Regions from separate parts of the Stenotrophomonas sp. SMYL41 genome, predicted to be linked through region 1. Evidence: predicted binding sites of a transcription regulator. Region 1 holds the regulator's gene; each other region holds the start of a gene.
What was found. Region 1 encodes FliA, which starts transcription of late flagellar genes. Its sites were predicted from a motif close to TAAAGTTTNNCNNNCNNNGGCCGATAA; they were not measured.
Positions count from the first base shown of each region.

Region 2: the regulator FliA is predicted to act here: its motif matches at 1,240-1,266, upstream of V3B30_RS03945 (methyl-accepting chemotaxis protein).
Region 3: the regulator FliA is predicted to act here: its motif matches at 2,428-2,454, upstream of V3B30_RS07300 (methyl-accepting chemotaxis protein).
Region 4: the regulator FliA is predicted to act here: its motif matches at 2,136-2,162, upstream of V3B30_RS12915 (methyl-accepting chemotaxis protein).

Region 1 is NZ_JAWIRX010000003.1:15,036-19,245, forward strand. It holds gene V3B30_RS04150 (chemotaxis protein CheA) at 1-723, opposite strand, end outside; gene V3B30_RS04155 (protein phosphatase CheZ) at 726-1,331, opposite strand; gene cheY (chemotaxis response regulator CheY) at 1,331-1,723, opposite strand; gene V3B30_RS04165 (RNA polymerase sigma factor FliA) at 1,781-2,524, opposite strand; gene V3B30_RS04170 (P-loop NTPase) at 2,521-3,408, opposite strand; gene flhF (flagellar biosynthesis protein FlhF) at 3,395-4,210, opposite strand, start outside.
Region 2 is NZ_JAWIRX010000002.1:327,806-332,015, forward strand. It holds gene V3B30_RS03940 (DUF5694 domain-containing protein) at 1-945, opposite strand, end outside; gene V3B30_RS03945 (methyl-accepting chemotaxis protein) at 1,497-3,323, shown strand; gene V3B30_RS03950 (GGDEF domain-containing protein) at 3,320-4,210, opposite strand, start outside.
Region 3 is NZ_JAWIRX010000004.1:315,367-319,576, forward strand. It holds gene V3B30_RS07295 (glycine zipper 2TM domain-containing protein) at 1-7, opposite strand, end outside; gene V3B30_RS07300 (methyl-accepting chemotaxis protein) at 174-2,396, opposite strand; gene V3B30_RS07305 (hypothetical protein) at 2,607-2,999, opposite strand; gene V3B30_RS07310 (hypothetical protein) at 3,143-3,397, opposite strand; gene V3B30_RS07315 (DUF2628 domain-containing protein) at 3,454-4,210, opposite strand, start outside.
Region 4 is NZ_JAWIRX010000010.1:3,299-7,508, forward strand. It holds gene V3B30_RS12915 (methyl-accepting chemotaxis protein) at 1-2,107, opposite strand, end outside; gene V3B30_RS12920 (arylamine N-acetyltransferase) at 2,311-3,153, shown strand; gene V3B30_RS12925 (VOC family protein) at 3,173-3,544, opposite strand; gene V3B30_RS12930 (ABC transporter substrate-binding protein) at 3,628-4,210, shown strand, end outside.

The DNA of each region.
Region 1 (4,210 bases):
GTCCACGCGCACGGTGTGTTCGGCTTCGGCCAGCGGCTTGGCGGCCGGCTTGGCCGCCGGTGCCGGTGCCGGTGCGGCCACCGGGCGCGGGGCGGCGATCGGTGCCGGCGCCACCGCAGCCACGGGCTTGGCGCCGGGTGCGGCGCCACCATGCAGCTGGTCGAGCAGGGCTTCGAACTCGTCTTCGCTGATCAGCCCGTCGTCGGCCTTCTTTGCCGGCGCCACTGCGGTCGGTGCGTTGCCGCCGTGCAGCTGGTCGAGCAGCGCTTCGAATTCGTCGTCGGTAATCAGGTCGCTGCCACCCGCAGCGGGTGCTGCTGCGGCGGCGGGTGCGGCCACAGCACTGCCATGCACGTCGAACTGAGCGATCAGGTCCGGCGGCGCATAGCCCGGCTCGGTGCCGGAAGACACCGCATCCAGCATCGACTGCAGGTAATCCAGCGATTGCTGGGCGGCGTCGAAGTGATGGGCCTGCAGCACGGCCTGGCCGGCACGCGCGGCGCCCAGCGCTTCCTCAGCGGCATGGCACAGCTCGACCATGGCGGTGACACCCAGGAAGCCGGCGCCGCCCTTCAGCGTGTGGTAGCCCCGGAACACCGCATTGAGCTGTTCGGCGTCCTGCGGTGCCTGCTCCAGCGACACCAGCTGTTCGCCGAGGCGATCCAGGATCTCCTGTGCCTCGATGATGAAATCGGCAGTGATGTCGTCGGATACAGCGCTCATGCTTACAGCCCCAGATCCGACAACAGGTCGTCGGCGTCGTTCTGCGAGACCGCGTGGCGGTCCAGTCCCTTCAGTGCCGGCCCGGCCAGTTCCGGGTCGGTGCGATGCTGTTCCGGCGGCAGGCCGAGCGCGCCGAAGCCTTCGTGCACGCGGCGGACGATGCCGACCACGCGACGGATGATCTGCCCGGTCAGGTCCTGGTAGCTCTGGGTCAGGGCGATCTCGGTGAGGTTGTGGCGGATGCGCTCGAGCTGCGCGTCCTGGCCCGGCTGCAGGCCTTCGGCGCGCAGCTGTTCGGTCAGGCTGCGGCATTCCTCGGCCAGGTCCAGGGTACGGTGGGTGGCCTGTTCGGTCATCGCCACCACGTGGTCCAGGCGTGCGCAGGCATCGTCCAGTTCCCCGGCTTCGCTGGGCACGGTCGGCAGTTCACCCAGTGCCTGTCCCAGCTCGCGGGCCAGCCGCGACAGGCCACTCATCATCGGCTGCGTGCGCAGCGCGACCAGCCCATCGATGCGCTGCCGCCACGCGGCTTCGTCACCGGACTCCAGTGCGTCCAGGGCTTCCTGCAGGCGCAGGGCGAGGGCGTTCTTGTCGACCGTGGTATCCATCAGGCGCTGGCTGCCAGGCGTTCGAAGATCTTGCCGAGCTTCTCTTCCAGCGTCTGCGCGGTGAACGGCTTGATGATGTAACCGTTCACGCCGTTCTGGGCCGCTTCGATGATCTGCTCGCGCTTGGCTTCAGCGGTGACCATCAGCACCGGCAGGGTCTTCAGCTTGGCGTCGGCGCGGATCGCCTTGAGCAGCTCGATACCGGTCATCACCGGCATGTTCCAGTCGGTGACCACGAAATCGAACGACTGGCTCTGCAGCAGCGACAGCGCGGCATGCCCGTCCTCGGCTTCGGCGGTGTTGGTGAAGCCCAGATCGCCCAGCAGGTTCTTGACGATTCGACGCATGGTCGAGAAATCGTCGACGATCAGGATGCGCATGTTCTTGTTCAAAGCAGAGTTCCTTTGTTGTTCATTCCGGGCGGCCGGGGGCAGACGCCTCGGGGATGTTCATTCTTCGAGGCCGGCATCGGCGGCCTCGAATATCTTCAGCCGGCCGCGCAGGCGCAGCACGGCCTGGCCGTGGATCTGGCAGACCCGCGACTCGCTCACGCCGAGCACGGCGCCGATCTCCTTCAGGTTCAGCTCCTGCTCGTAGTAGAGCGAAAGCACCAGCTGTTCGCGCTCGGGCAGGTGGCCGATCGCCTTGCCCAGCTCGCGGCCGAATTCGCCGCGCTCCAGGACCTGCTGCGGGGTCGGGCCGCCCTGGGCGACGGTGTCCAGTTCGCCCTGGTCTTCGATGCGCGATTCCAGGCTCAGCACCTGGCCACGTGCGGCGTCTTCCATCAGCCGCAGGTACTCGGGCAGCGGCATCTCCATCGCGGCGGCGACTTCGGTGGCGCTGGCAGCACGGCCCGTGCTCTGTTCCAGGCGGCGGATGGTGGCGGCGGCGTCGCGTGCACGACGGTGCACCGAGCGCGGCACCCAGTCGCCACGGCGGATCTCGTCGATCATCGAGCCGCGGATGCGGATCGAGGCATAGGTTTCGAACGAGGCGCCCTGGTCGGCGTCGTAGCTGCGCGAGGCTTCGATCAGGCCCATCATGCCGGCCTGGATCAGATCGTCGACTTCGACGCTGGCCGGCAGGCGTGCGGCCAGGTGGTGGGCGATGCGCCTCACCAGGTCCGAGTGCTGGGCGATGACCTCGTTGGCCGCCGAGCGCTGGACTTCCCTGTACTGGGCTGCGCCTTTCATGCGGCCACCCCGCGCTGTTTGAGAATGCGCTCGAGGAAGAACTCGACACCGCCACGCGGTTCGGTCGGTGCCTGCCAGCGCGCGGTGCGGCGTGCGATCTCGGTGATGGCCAGCGCCGATGGGCTGGACGGGTAGGCCTTCACCACCGGCTGCTGGCGCTGCACCGACAGGCGCAGCCAATCATCCTGCGGCACGCAACCCAGGTAGTTCAGCGAGACATCGGCGAGGAACTTCTCGCAGACGCGGGTCAATTTTTCGTACAGCACGCGGCCCTCGTTCGGGTCGCGCACCATGTTGGCCACCACCTGGATACGGTCCACGCCGCGCTCGCGCGACAGCACCTTGATCAGTGCGTAGGCGTCGGTGATCGAGGCCGGCTCATCGCAGACCACCACCACGGTGTCCTGCGCGGCCTGGCAGAAGGTCAGTACGCCATCGGTGATGCCGGCAGCGGTATCGACCACCATGATGTCCAGCTCGCGTTCCAGCTCGGAGAACACATTGACCAGGCCGACATGCTCGGCCGGGGCCAGTTCGGCCATGTGCCGGCGGCCGGAGGCGGCCGGGACCACCAGCACGCCGTTCGGGCCTTCGACGATGACGTCGTCCAGCGAGCAGCGGCCGGCAACCAGGTCGGCCAGCGTAAAGGTGGGGTTCAGCCCCAGGATCACGTCGATGTTGGCCAGGCCGAGGTCGGCGTCCAGCAGCAGCGTGCGCTTGCCCATGCCGGCCAGCGCCACGGCCAGGTTGGCCGACACGTTGGTCTTGCCCACGCCGCCCTTGCCGCCGGTCACGGCAATGGTGCGCACAGGGCCCAGCGGCTCGCTGCGGGTGGCCGACAGCGGGAAGGTCTTGGTCAGCTTGGCGTACTCACGCGACGGCATGGTTCAACTCCGGGTTGCAGGGCATATCGGCCGCTCGGCGCAAATCTTCAAGGCGAAGTACAAGATTGGCTGCACTGGCCCGGTGCAGGTCCTCCGGGACGTCCTGGCCATCGGTCACCCAGGTGATCGGCAGGGCGTGGTCCACGGCCACCGACAGGGCGTTGCCGAAGCGGCCGGTCTCGTCCAGCTTGCTCAGCACCAGGCCCTGCAGGTTGGCCGCACCGAAGCGGCGGACCACCTCGTCCATGTCGCCGAAGCTGGTGTTGGCCGGCAGCACCAGCAGCGTGCGCACCTGGCGGGCGGCGCGCAGCCACTGCAGCTGGGCAGCCAGGGCGCGGTCGCGCGGGCCCAGGCCGGCGGTATCGATCAGCACCAGCTTGTAGTCCTTCAGGCGTTCCAGCAGCTGGTCCAGGTCGGTGCCGCTGTTGGCTTCGTGCACGGCGATGCCGAGCTGGCGGCCGTAGCCATACAACTGTTCGCGGGCGCCGATGCGGGTGGTGTCGGTGGTGACCAGGGCGACGTCACGCGGCGCGTGCTTCTCGGCGAAGCGCGAGGCCAGCTTGGCGATGGTGGTGGTCTTGCCGGCGCCGGTGGGGCCGACCAGGGCGATCACACCGCCTTCTTCCAGCGGGTCGACCGGGGCGATCGGCAGCTTGCGCGAGATCAGCCCCAGCATCAGGCCGCGGCCGCGGTGGGCCTCGGTCTCCAGCGGGATCTGCATGGCCACGTCGCGGGCCAGGCCGGCATCGAAGCCGTATTCGTCCATCAGGTCCAGCGCGGTGGCGCGCACCGGGCAGCCACG
Region 2 (4,210 bases), on a different contig from region 1:
GACCATGCGCAGGTTGCGCGTTTCCCAGTAGCCCACATACATCCTGCCGAAGGCTTTTGGCGAGGGCTCGACGAGCGTCGCGCCGAAATCGCTCTGGTAAGCGGTCATCGCTACCGTGGGACTGTTGTACGCCCTGTACAGCGCCATGACACCCCCGGGCTTGTCCAGATCGGCCAACAAGCGTTTATCCGCGTCCTTGCGTGCCTGGGTATGGGCGTTGTTCCAGGCACCGGTGATGGCCGCGCTCGCCGCCGCTTCATCCTCGGCGGGTGTGGGGGAATCGGCCGTGTGGTCGTCCACGGCCCACAGGCGCTCATGCCCGAGGCGGGCGGCGACTTCGGCGGCGATCAGATGGGTTTCATTGCGGCGAACCAGGCCCTTGTCGAGGATCTCGACCAGCGCCGGAGTCAATCCATCACCGTCCTTGCGCTCGGACGCAGGCAGGCGCAGCCACTGCACCTGCGCTGAGCCGCGTTCGCCTGCTGCCAGGAACAGCGCGGCGAGCCGACGACGTTGTGCGGGCGTCGGGTTGTTCGGCCAGGTTGCGAGCAGGCGCTCGGCCTGGGTGTTCGCCGCAGGCACGTCCAGTCCCGTCGCAACCTGCGCAGCGGTGGTGTCGAAGCAGTAGGTGGCCACGCTCTCCGCATAGCGGGCCGGATAACGGCGCATGAAATCGCACTGGAGGCCGGACAGGTCTTCGGTAGCGATCAGCTCGGGTTTCCAGGCGACCAGTCGCTGCAGCAATGGCTCAAGCGAGGCCGGCTGGAAGGACGTGGGAAGGCCGGATAAATGGGTGGTGCCCAGTACCAGCACTTCGTTCGGGCGCCCGGCTGGGGGGCCCTTCAACCGGTCTGGGTGGAAGGCCGGTCGATAGGCTGTGTCGGTGGCCAGCGCGCTGTTGCTGCACATGGCCAGGAAGAGAAGGGTGGCAATGCGAGGGAACATGCGATCTCCATGTCGATGAGCGTCCTGCGGGACCTTCATGCTGTTCGCTTTTTCCTGCTGGGGAATCCCGCATTGGTCATGTAAACCTTTCTGCCTTGAGCTGCATCCTTCTGCTGAGCGATGCTTTATTCAATGCTCAGGCATTGCTGCATTCCGCTACCCGGTGGCGGGGGAGGGCCTGAGTCCCTTGGTGGGCAGGTTGTGGCACATGAGCGGAACGTGAAGTACACGGCAATCGTCGACCACATTCCGTCTGCAATGTACGGAGTTGCGACGGACGTCGCGGAATCCCGCTAAAGCGGCCGACGGCATCGCCGATACTCCCTCTGGATCCCGCTCCAGCCACCCGCCGCAGGACCCCAGACTGCCCCGATGGGCGGTCCGCGCAGTGTGTTCCGCCGCTCCCCAATGCTGATCGGACCCGCACCAGACGTTCTTGCCAGCTGCTCGAGGGGTGCCTGCGGGCACCTGCAGTCCCAAGCAACCGAAGTTGCCGCCGGGCATCCCGCCCGTCGGATCGCAACCGCTTACCGGACACCGAGGATCAGACAATGCTCATTCCAGGCTTCACGGCGGACGCGCAGGCGCCGGCCGAACTGCATACCCGTTGGTCGCCGTGGCGCGCGCTGCTGGGTGCCCTTGCCCCGCAGCAGCGGACCGGCACCGAGTCGATGGCAACCGACCGCGCCGAACTTGAAGCCCAGGTCGCGGCGCTGCATCGCGTGCAGGCGGTCATCGAGTTCGCCCTCGATGGCACCATCCTGCAGGCCAACGACAACTTCCTGCAGGCGATGGGCTACCGGCTGGAGGATATCCAGGGAAAGCACCATTCCCTGTTCGTCGATCCCGAGCAGGCGCGCAGCGCCGAATACCGTGACTTCTGGGCGCGGCTGGGACGTGGCGAATATGACGCTGGCCAGTACCGGCGTTTCGGCAAGAACCAGCGCGAGATCTGGATCCAGGCCTCGTACAACCCGGTGCTGGACCGTCAGGGGCGTCCGTACAAGGTAGTCAAGTTCGCCACTGACATCACCGCGCAGAAGCTGCAGGCGGCCGACTCGGCCGGCCAGCTGGCTGCCATCGACAAGTCGCAGGCCGTGATCGAGTTCAGCATGGATGGCCGCATCCTGTCGGCCAACGACAACTTCCTGGCCGCCACCGGTTACAGCCTGGACGAAGTGCGCGGGCAGCACCATTCGTTGTTTGTCGAGCCCGAGCATCGCGGCAGCATCGAGTATCGCCAGTTCTGGGAGAAGCTCGGCCGTGGCGAATACGATGCCGGCCAGTACCGGCGCCTTGGCAAGGGCGGGCGCGAGGTCTGGATCCAGGCGTCCTACAACCCGATCCTGGACCTCAACGGAAAGCCGTTCAAGGTCGTCAAGTACGCCACCGACATCACCGCGCAGGTGCATGAGAACCAGGCCATGCAGCGTGCCGTGGCGCAGACCCGCGAGGTGGTGGCTGCCGCCAAGCAGGGTGATCTGACCCAGCGCGTGGCCACCACCGACAAGCGCGGGCCGATCGCCGAGCTGTGCGAAGGCGTGAATTCGCTGGTCGAGGCGATGGCCGCGATCATCGGTCAGATCAAGTTCGCCGCCGACACCATCGCGGTCGGTGCAACCGAGATCGCGCAGGGCAACAGCGATCTGTCGCAGCGCACCGAGCAGCAGGCAGCGTCGCTGGAGGAGACCGCGGTGTCGATGAAGGGCCTGGCCGAGACCGTGCAGCGCACCGCGACCAACGCACGGCAGGCCAGCCAGCTGGCCGGAGGCGCCGCTGATGTCGCCGCGCGCGGCGGCAACGTGGTGCACGAAGTGGTCGAGACCATGGCGGTGATCAACGCGTCCTCGCGGCGCATCGTCGACATCATCGGTGTGATCGACGGCATCGCCTTCCAGACCAACATCCTTGCGTTGAACGCGGCGGTGGAGGCGGCGCGAGCAGGTGAACACGGGCGTGGCTTCGCCGTGGTTGCTACCGAGATCCGCGAGCTGTCGCAGCGTTCGGCCAGCGCAGCCAAGGAGATCAAGCAGCTGATCGATGCATCGGTTGCCAATGTGGGCGCCGGCACGGCGCAGGTTGAGAGCGCCGGCCGTACCATGGACGAGATCGTGGTCAACGTGCGCCGGGTCAGTGACCTGATGTCCGAGATCAGCACGGCAGCACAGCAGCAGAGCGACGACATCCAGCAGATGAACCATGCCGTCGACCTGATCGACCAGGGCACGCAGCAGAACGCCGCGCTGGTAGAGGAAGCCTCCGCCGCGGCGCGCAGCATGGAAGAACAGTCGGCGCAGCTGCTGCAGACCGTGGCCAGCTTCCGCGTGCAGGGCGGGGCTGGGCATATGCATGGTGCGGCGGTGCTGCGCGCGGTCTAGGCCAAGCGGTCGGAGGGCTGTTTCCCGGTCTCGAGGCCCGGGGCAGCCTGCACGCAGTTGCGGCCGGCATGCTTGGCGCGGTACAGGGCCTGGTCGGCGCGGTCGACCAGGCCGCGCGGGTCGGCCTGCTCATGTGCGGCCTGCCAGGCCACGCCGATGCTGATGGTCACGTAAGCCTCGGCGGCGGGCAGCGCGGCGGCTTCCACGGCGGCGCGCAGGCGCTCGCCCAGGTCCAAGGCGTGGGCTGCGTCGGGCGCGGGCAGGGCAGCGATGAATTCCTCGCCGCCATAGCGGGCCAGCAGGTCATCACCGCGTTGCAGGCAGCCCTCGAGGATCGCGGCGACCGCCTGCAGGCGGCGATCACCTTCCGGGTGCCCGTAGGTGTCATTGAGTCGCTTGAAGTGGTCGATGTCGATCATCAGCACCGCCAGCCCCATGCCCTGGCGGCGAGCGCGACCGCGCGCGCTGACGAGCGATTCATCGAAGTTGCGGCGGTTGCCCAGGCCGGTCAGCGGATCGCGCCGGGCCAGCAGCGCCAGTTCGTCGCGCTCGCGCTGGATCTGGGCCTGGGTCAGCACGCTGCGTAGCGCGTAGCCGAGCAGGGCACCGATGAAACCGACCGAGGCCAGGGTCGGCTGCAGGCGTGCGACCAGCAGCGCCACCATCATCAGCAGCAACGGCAGCATCAGTGGCGCGCTGGCATCGACGATGCGGCGAAGGTTGCGCGGCACAGCCACTGCTGGTGGGCGGTGCAGGCTGCCGGCCAGCACGGCCAACAGCACGAACAGCCCGCTGATCAGCAGGTCCCCCCAGCCACCATCGGGTACCTGCGGCTGCCAGGTACTGATGTAGAACGCCAACAGGAAGTAGCCCAGCGCGTAGATCGT
Region 3 (4,210 bases), on a different contig from region 1:
TGGCCATCTCCTGAGTTCCGGTATGGCGCAAGTGTCCTCCCGCGGTTGGCAACCGGAAGTGAAATGCGCGTGTCCGCCGCCTCATTGGCCATCGCGCGTTCAGGAAGAAAATCCGCGCCCATCACGATCAGCCATCGTGATGGGCGCCGTCTCCCTACCGGCGTGCTGCCTTGCTAGAACTCTTCCCAGCCACCGGCGTTGGCCGCCAGTGTCGGTTCAATGCGGTGTGAGAGCACAGCGGGCCGACGCACCGGGGTGACCGTCGCAGCCACCGCTGCCAATGCAGGGCGTACCACCGCCGCTGCCGTCGCCGCACCCGTGCGGAACACCGAAACCGCCTCGGCCAGCAGGTTGGCCTGCTCTTCCATCGAGCGTGCCGCCGCACTGGCCTCTTCCACCAGCGCCGCATTCTGCTGCGTGGTCTCGTCCATCTGCACCACCGCCTGGTTCACCTGCTCGATACCCGAGCTCTGCTCCTGCGATGCGGCGGAGATATCGGCCATGATGTCGGTCACGCGCTGCACCGACGCCACGATCTCACCCATCGTGGTGCCAGCCTGGCGGACCAGCGCCGAGCCGTCAGCGACCTTGCCGACCGAATCCTCGATCAGGCCCTTGATCTCCTTGGCCGCACCGGCCGAGCGCTGTGCCAGCGTGCGCACCTCACTGGCCACCACCGCAAAGCCCCTGCCCTGTTCACCGGCACGCGCGGCTTCCACCGCCGCGTTCAAGGCCAGGATGTTGGTCTGGAAGGCGATGCCGTCGATGACGCTGATGATCTCGGCGATCTTCTTCGACGAGGCTTCGATGGCCGACATGGTGGTGACAACCTGGCCGACCACCTCGCCGCCCTGCGAAGCAACACCATGTGCGCCGATGGCGAGCTGGTTGGCCTGGCGGGCATGCTCGGCATTCTGTTTCACGGTGGAGGTCAGTTCCTCCATCGATGCCGCGGTCTCTTCCAGGTTCGCCGCCTGCTGCTCGGTGCGCCGCGACAGATCGGTGTTGCCCGAGGCGATCTCGCCTGCCGCCAGGTTGATGCTGGATGCGCTGGACTGGATGCGGCCGACAATCTGCTTGAGCTGATCGACAGTGGCGTTGCAGTCATCGCGCATGCGGGCGAACACACCGTGGAAGTCACCCTGCATGCGCACGGTCAGGTCTCCGCGCGAGATCGCCTGCAGCAGGGTCGACACCTGCACCAGGTTGTCGTCGGTGGTCTGCATCAGGCGATTGAGCCCGGCCACCATGTCGCGGAAATCATAGGCGAAGCGGTCTTCGTCGCCGCGCAGGCTGAAGTCCCCCGCCGCCGCTGCCGTCGCCAGCCGGCGGATCTCACCATTGATCGCCGACAGGCTGGTCTTGGTCTCGTCCATTGCCTGGGTGATCGCCGCCTTCTCGCCCGGTAGCGGATCCATGTCCACTGACAGATCACCGCGGGCGTAATGCTTCATCACCTCGATCAGCCGGTTCTGCACCTGCACGTGCGAACCGACCAGCGCATTGGTCTCATGCACCATGCGCCCGTAGTCGCCGGGGAAGGCACTCTCGTCCATGCGGTAGCTGAGACTGCCCGCATCGTGCTGGCGTGCCAACTCGCCCTGCGCCGCCATCACCGACTGCAGCTGCGCCTGCATGCGCTGCATCGACCTGAGCAGCTGCGTCACCTCATCGTTGCCGGACGCGTCGATGCTGTTGTCCAAGCGACCGTTGGCGATGCCATCGGCCAGCTTCACCGCCCCTTCCAGCGGACGAGTCAGGCTGCGGGTGATCGCCCACGCGGCCAGTGCGCCGAGAATCAGGCTGAGCACACCGAAGGCGATGGACAGGGTTCCCGTCCATGCTTCCGTGGCGCGGTATTCCTCACGGCTGCGTTCGGTCAGGGTTTCCTGGTGCCGCAGCAGGGTCGAGATCGCCTCGTTCCATGCGGTTGCCAGCCCATGCTCGGCGAGCAGTTCCTTGGCCGCGCCGTCGAAATCACCCGCCTTCATGCGCTCGTGCAGATGCTGGGTCGAGGCGTCGGTCGCCTTGCGTGCCGCGTCGATTTTCGCCACCAAGGCATCGCCGGTGGCATCGCGCGGAATCTTGATGTACTTGGCCCAGATGCCGTCGTAGGTCTGCGACAGCTCCTGCGCCTTCTGATAATCCTTGTCGAATTCTTCGCCGCGCTTGATCACCATCAGCCGGCGGTGCATCAACACCGCGTTGTTGGTATCCAGCATGTCGTTCAACAGCCGCATCTTGACCATGTTCACGCCCACCACTTTCTCGAACTGGGCGGACTTCAGATGGTTTCCGTACAGCACCAGGCCGACGATGGCCAGGATGAACAGCAGCAGCAGACCGAACCCGGCACCCAGCCGGGATCCCACTCGGAGGTTGCGTAAGGCGAGCATCTCAATTCCCTTGATCATGGCCGTACGATCGATGGCGGCGCAGGCAGGGGAAACTTTATGGGCCGATATTATTATATCGATCCAAAACTCTGGAACTGTGCAGACAGGTGTGAAATCAGACGACTCACGAAGGCGTTATATCCATAAGGTATATCGCCACGGGTAGCCGGAATGGGATCAGACCGGGGCCTGCCGCCCCGCTATCCGGCATTACGGCGCAGCAGGCCCCGGGAAGACCAGATCCTTCCCGAGCCTTGCCGCATAGACGCTCTCGAACTGGAACGAGAGCACAAACCGGTGCCCGCACGTCGCAGCGTAGCGCTTTGTGAAGCGGCAGATTTCCTCCCAGGCGCTTTCAAACCCGCTCGCGCGGAAATGAAACGAGCCGAGCAGGCCCACCTGCCACTCGGCTTCAATCCCTTCCGCTACGAGCGCCTCCAGCGGGTCGACGATGCCGAACCCGAAGCCGGTGTTGGACACTGGAAGATTCCCATGCAGACCGTCAGTACCGTCGGAGTACTCGGCCTGGATCGAATCCAGGGCATGCAGCACGGCATCCAGGTCGGCGCCGGCTTCGGCTTCGAGAAACAGCGAAATGCTCATTATCGAACCATCATTCTGAAGCCGACAGTTTCATGACTCGGCATGGCCGCTTTCGTCTTCCGCTTCATTTCTGTCCTGAAGAATTCCTGATTCATATGGACTGCCCCTGCCCCCCTCACCCATGGGAGCTCGCAATAATCCGACTACCGCTTCAGATCAGTGTAGGTAGCGCTCATATCCTTTATGCCCTGCTCGCTGTTCCCCATGGACGTTCTCACCGCGTCCAACCAGTCCTCCCACGCGCCTGGATCCATGGGACTTCGATCCTCCTTAAGACTCCAGCCAAGTGAACCCAGCAGCCCCCCGATCTCATCGCTGGGGCCACGGGAATAGTCGATCTGGAGGAAGTAGAACATCGCCATATAGGCTTCCTCGATCGTCAAGAGCTGTTCTTTCACCAATAATCTCCCTGCATGACCCCATTTCCGAAACCATCCTCGCCGGATGTCAGCGATCACAATCCAATGAGGGTATGCCGGTTGAAGAACCGCATCTTCCCCTCGATCGTGAAGTCCGTGCGCCTGATTTCGACCAGCATCATCTCGCGTTGGACGTCGTTCAACGTGCAGGGCTCCAGAACGGTGGCCTCCAGCACGCGCCCCGGGGGCGCCAGACGCAGCTCGACAATGCAGGCATTGCCCTCGGTTGGAACGCCCGCTGGCCACGCCGTCATTGCGATCGCACGCATTTGCTCCTGGTACACCACCCGCTCCGCTTCCTCTATCTGCGGGTCCGGCAGATACGGCGGGTTCGCCGCCACGTGCACAGCGGACTGCGTGGGCGTTGGCTCTGATATCGAACCAACGATCAGTTTGATAAGGGTGTTCTGTGAGGCCGTTACCGCCAAGGCGATCACCAGAGCGGTGTAGCTGACGCCGCCAGCCTTCTGCAGTTCAAGGTGCCGACGATGTGCCCCGCGATGCTCGGCATCAACCTTGCGGACAATCCTTCGACAGTGCGCCAGGTACAGCGGATTCGCCAGGATTCCTGCAAGTACGCGAAACACCACGAAAGAGAGCAAGGACAACCATGGCAACCCCAGCAGCGCGAAGGTGGTCATCATCAACGGCGAAAGGATAAACCAGAGCGCTCCCCACGCATGCATGCGCCGGAAGAAGAACCAGAGTGACGAGAACAGGAATGCCGGCCAGTTCCATCGCCTTGGCGCCCTGCCGCATGCTTCGTACAGCCTCCAGTAGTGGAGATAGGTG
Region 4 (4,210 bases), on a different contig from region 1:
CCACCGCCGCGTTGAGCGCCAGGATGTTGGTCTGGAAGGCGATGCCATCGATCAACTGAGTGATGTCACCGATCCGCCGTGACGCTTCGCTGATGCCGTGCATGGTTGCGACCACCTGGCCAACGGCCTCGCCACCCCGCTGGGCCACCGCTGCGGCGCCCTGCACCAGGGCATCGGCGCGGCCGGCGGCATCGGCGTTGCGGCCCACGGTGTCGGTCAGCTCCTGCATCGACGCTGCGGTCTCTTCCAGGTTGGCGGCCTGCTGCTCGGTGCGCTGCGACAGATCGTGGTGGCCGGTGACGATTTCGCCGACACCGGTATCCAGGCTGGACGTGGCCTGCTGGATGCGGGTGACGATGTGGCCCAGCTGCGCGACGGTGGCATTGGCATCGTCACGCATGCGCGCGAACACACCCTGCAGGTCACCCTCCATGCGCACGCTGAGGTCGCCACGGGCCAGCGCAGCCAGCAGTGCCTGTAGGTCACCGAGGTTGGTTTCAAAGGTGGCCAGCAGGCGATTGATGCTGGTCGACAACGTGCGCACGAAGCCCTGCTTGCCCTCCAGCGCGATGCGGCCATGCAGGTCACCGTGTGCCGCCGCATCGACCAGCGCAGCCACTTCGGTTTCCAGCAGGGTTTCCAACGCACGGCTGCGCCATTCCACCGCTATGCCGAGGAACTGCCCTTCGTCGATGATGGGGTTGGCAATCAGCTGGTAGCGCACGCCGGCATGACCGATCTCGCGCTCCTCGCGCTGACGCACGCCGGCCAGGCTGGCCAGCGCCGGATGCAGGCGCACTGCATCGCTGCCCACCAGGTCTTCGCGCTGGCGTTCAAGCTGCTGCAGCAGTGCCGGATTGACGTATGCCACCTGGCCCTCGGCATCGATCACCATCAGACCGGTCTGCGCGCTGTCCAGCGCCTGGCGCACCCGGGTATTGCCCCGCGCAACGGCACGCTCGGTCCCGATGCGCGCACGCAGGCGCTGCTGCATGTCGACCAGGCGCTGTGCCAGTTGGCCGATCTCATCATTGGCGTTGTAGACGCGCAGGGTGGTGTCCAAGCGGTCGTCGGCGATATCGCTGGCAAAGCGCAGGGTGTCCTGGATCGGCTGGCGCACCGCACGCAGCACCAGCACCAGGCTGGTGATCAATACACCGGCGACCAGCAGCAGGGTCACTGCGAACAGCACGCTCATGGTGCGTGCGCCGGCCTGCTGGCGCGCCTGTGCCTTGGCCAGCGCCGCCACCTGGGCCTGCTGGAAGGCGGCCAGCGCCGGCGCCACGCCAGCGGCGGTATCCAACAGCGATTGCGCCTCCACATCCAGGCCAACGCGGGCGGCGGTATAGCCCAGCAACGCGACCTGATAGGCCTCCATGCCGTTGCGAAGGGCGTCCTGCGCATCGGTCGGCAAGCCCACCAGCGCCAGATCGAACGGCAGTTTCTCTTCGCTTGCACGGTCGGCATGGGTGGAGTCGCCATCGAGCAGCAGCAGTGCCTCCTGCCGGCGCATCCTCTGCAGGGACAACGCCAACGAAGGCCGCTGCAGCGGATCCACCTGCGCCTGCAGGCTGTCGGCGGCCTGCTGCAGCTGCGCGGCAAGGCCGGCATCACCACGCCCCATCTCATCGACGCGTTCGAACAGGGCGGCCACGCCCTGCGAGAACGCGCTGGCGGCTTCGGCCAGTGCCTGCAGTGCCTCGCGCCGGCCGGCATCCATCGGCATCGCGCGCAACGCCTGAAGATCGGCCTTCAGCGCCTGCTGCGTCGCCAGCAGCTGCGCGCGGTCGGCATCGTCGAAACTGCGTGCATACTGGGTCTGCAGGCGACGCGCCTCGGCCACCCGCGTGGCCAGGCTCGCGGCCAGGTCGCTGCCGTGCTGGTAGCTGGCCTGGCTGCGCGCCGCCTGCGTGCTGGCATGGGCGGTCCAGGCGTAGACGGCGGCGATCGCCACCAGGCCCAGGCCACAGACCCACAGGGTCGCCTTGAGCTTGTTGGCCACGCTGAGCCGGTGCGGCTGCAGCCACAGCAGCAGGCCGGGGGACGCCGAGCGCAGCGCGGCAAGCCGCATGCGCAGGGACCGGAGGTGGGGGACGACGGCCGACATGACAGACTCCAGGCGGAAGGACGCACCTGTATCGGCTGGAAATGGAGCAACTTTAGGGCGTTCTTACTTCAGTCCCACCGATTGCTGGCGGACGCGGCCTTTGTACCCGGCACAGGCGACGGGGGGATGACACCCGCGCAGTGCTTGACCTCAACCCCGGTTGGGGGAGCACAGTGGACGTCCCTCCCCCGCCCGGTGCCCCCATGCCGACGCTCGATGTCCCCCGCTACCTGCAACGCCTGCAGCTGGATGCACCGCCACCGCTGACGCTGGCCGGCCTGACCCTGCTGCAGCAGCGCCACAACGCATTGCTGCCGTTCGAAACCGTCAGCTGCCTGCTGCGCGATGCAGTGCCGATCGACCTGGACAGCATCCAGCGCAAGCTGCTCGACGACCGCCGTGGCGGCTACTGCTTCGAACTCAACGGCGGCCTGCTGGCGCTGCTGCAAGCGCTGGGCTTCGATGCGCAGCCGTTGAGCGCGCGCGTGCTGCTGGCCGCCCAGGACGGCGAACTGACCGCACGGACCCACCTGCTGCTGCGCGTGCAGGTGGACGGCGACGACTGGCTGGTGGATGCCGGTTTCGGCAGCCTGACCCCGACCGTGCCGCTGCGCCTGCAGGATCCGCAGCCGCAGGCCACGCCTCACGAGCGCTTCCTGCTGCAGCGCCTGCCCGGCGAGGGGGATTTCGTGCTGTCCGCCGAGTCCGGCGATGGCTGGCGGGCGATGTATCGCTTCGACCTGCACGCGCCGGCACCGATCGACAACGTGGTGGGCAACTGGTACGTGTGCACCCATCCCGATTCCGGTTTCCCCGGCCAGCTGCGCGCGTCACTGACCGGGCCGGCCTGGCGACGCACCATCGGCAGCGGCAACTACACCGAGTATCGCCCCGGGCAGGCACCGGACAAGCGCCCGCTGCACGACGTCGGCGACGTGCGCGACGTGCTGCAGCAGCGCTTCGGCATCCAGCTTCCAGACGACCCGCGGCTGGATCCGGCGATCAACGACTGGCTGCAGCGCTCACGCGCCGCGACCCACGTGTAGGGTCGAGCATTGCTCGACGCTACACAGCCGCGCGCGCCTGCAATGCGATCCGGTTGCCTTCGCTGTCGCGGATCTCGGCCACGCGCCAGCCGCCGGCGTCGGCCGGGCCGAAGCGCAGCTCGGCCCCGGCGCGCAGCGCACGCTCAAGACTGGCATCCAGGTCATCAACCCCGATGTAGATGCGGGCACCCTGTTCGGACGGCAGATAGTCCGCCCCTTGCACCAGCGCCATGCTGGCCCCTGCCGCTTCATCGGCGAACGGCAGGTAGGCCATGCGGCATTCGTGCAGCACGATCGGTTCGTCCATCTCCACCTGCAACCACTGCTGGTAGAAGGTAATGGCACGGGCCAGATCACTGGCTGGGATCTCGACATGCAGGATCAGGTTCATCCGCGCAGGATAACCGGACGCTGACGCCGCCTGCGCAGGAGCACTGGCATGCTGGACGTCCCCCCTGCCCCGTGGAGTCCTGCATGTCCCTGGCCGACCACCGAAGTACGCTGGCACCGCACGGCTTCCTGCGCGTGGCGATCAACCTTGGCAACCCGGTGCTGGCGCAGGGCGATGCAGGCTCACCGCGCGGGCCCTCACTGGAACTGGCCACCGCATTGGCGCAGCGGATGGGCGTGCAGGCCCGTTTCACCTGCCACGACGCCGCGGCCTCGGTGGTCACGGCGGCAGGCGAGGACGCCTGGGACCTGGCCTTCCTGGCCATCGATCCGGCGCGCGCCGACCGCGTTGCCTTCAGTGCCCCGTACGTGGAGATCGAAGGCACCTATCTGGTGCGCGAGGACAGCCCCGCGCAGCAGGTGGCCGACCTGGATCACGAGGGGCTGCGCATCGCGGTGGGGCGTGGCGCGGCCTATGACCTGTTCCTGAGCCGTGAACTGCGCCACGCCACGATCGAGCGGGCAGAGACGTCGGCAGCCGCTATCACGTTGTTCGATCAGCAGCATCTGGATGCCGCCGCCGGTGTACGCCAACCGCTGCAAGCATGGGCGCAGACGCATCCCGGCCACCGCGTGCTGGCCGACCGTTTCACCGCGATCCAGCAGG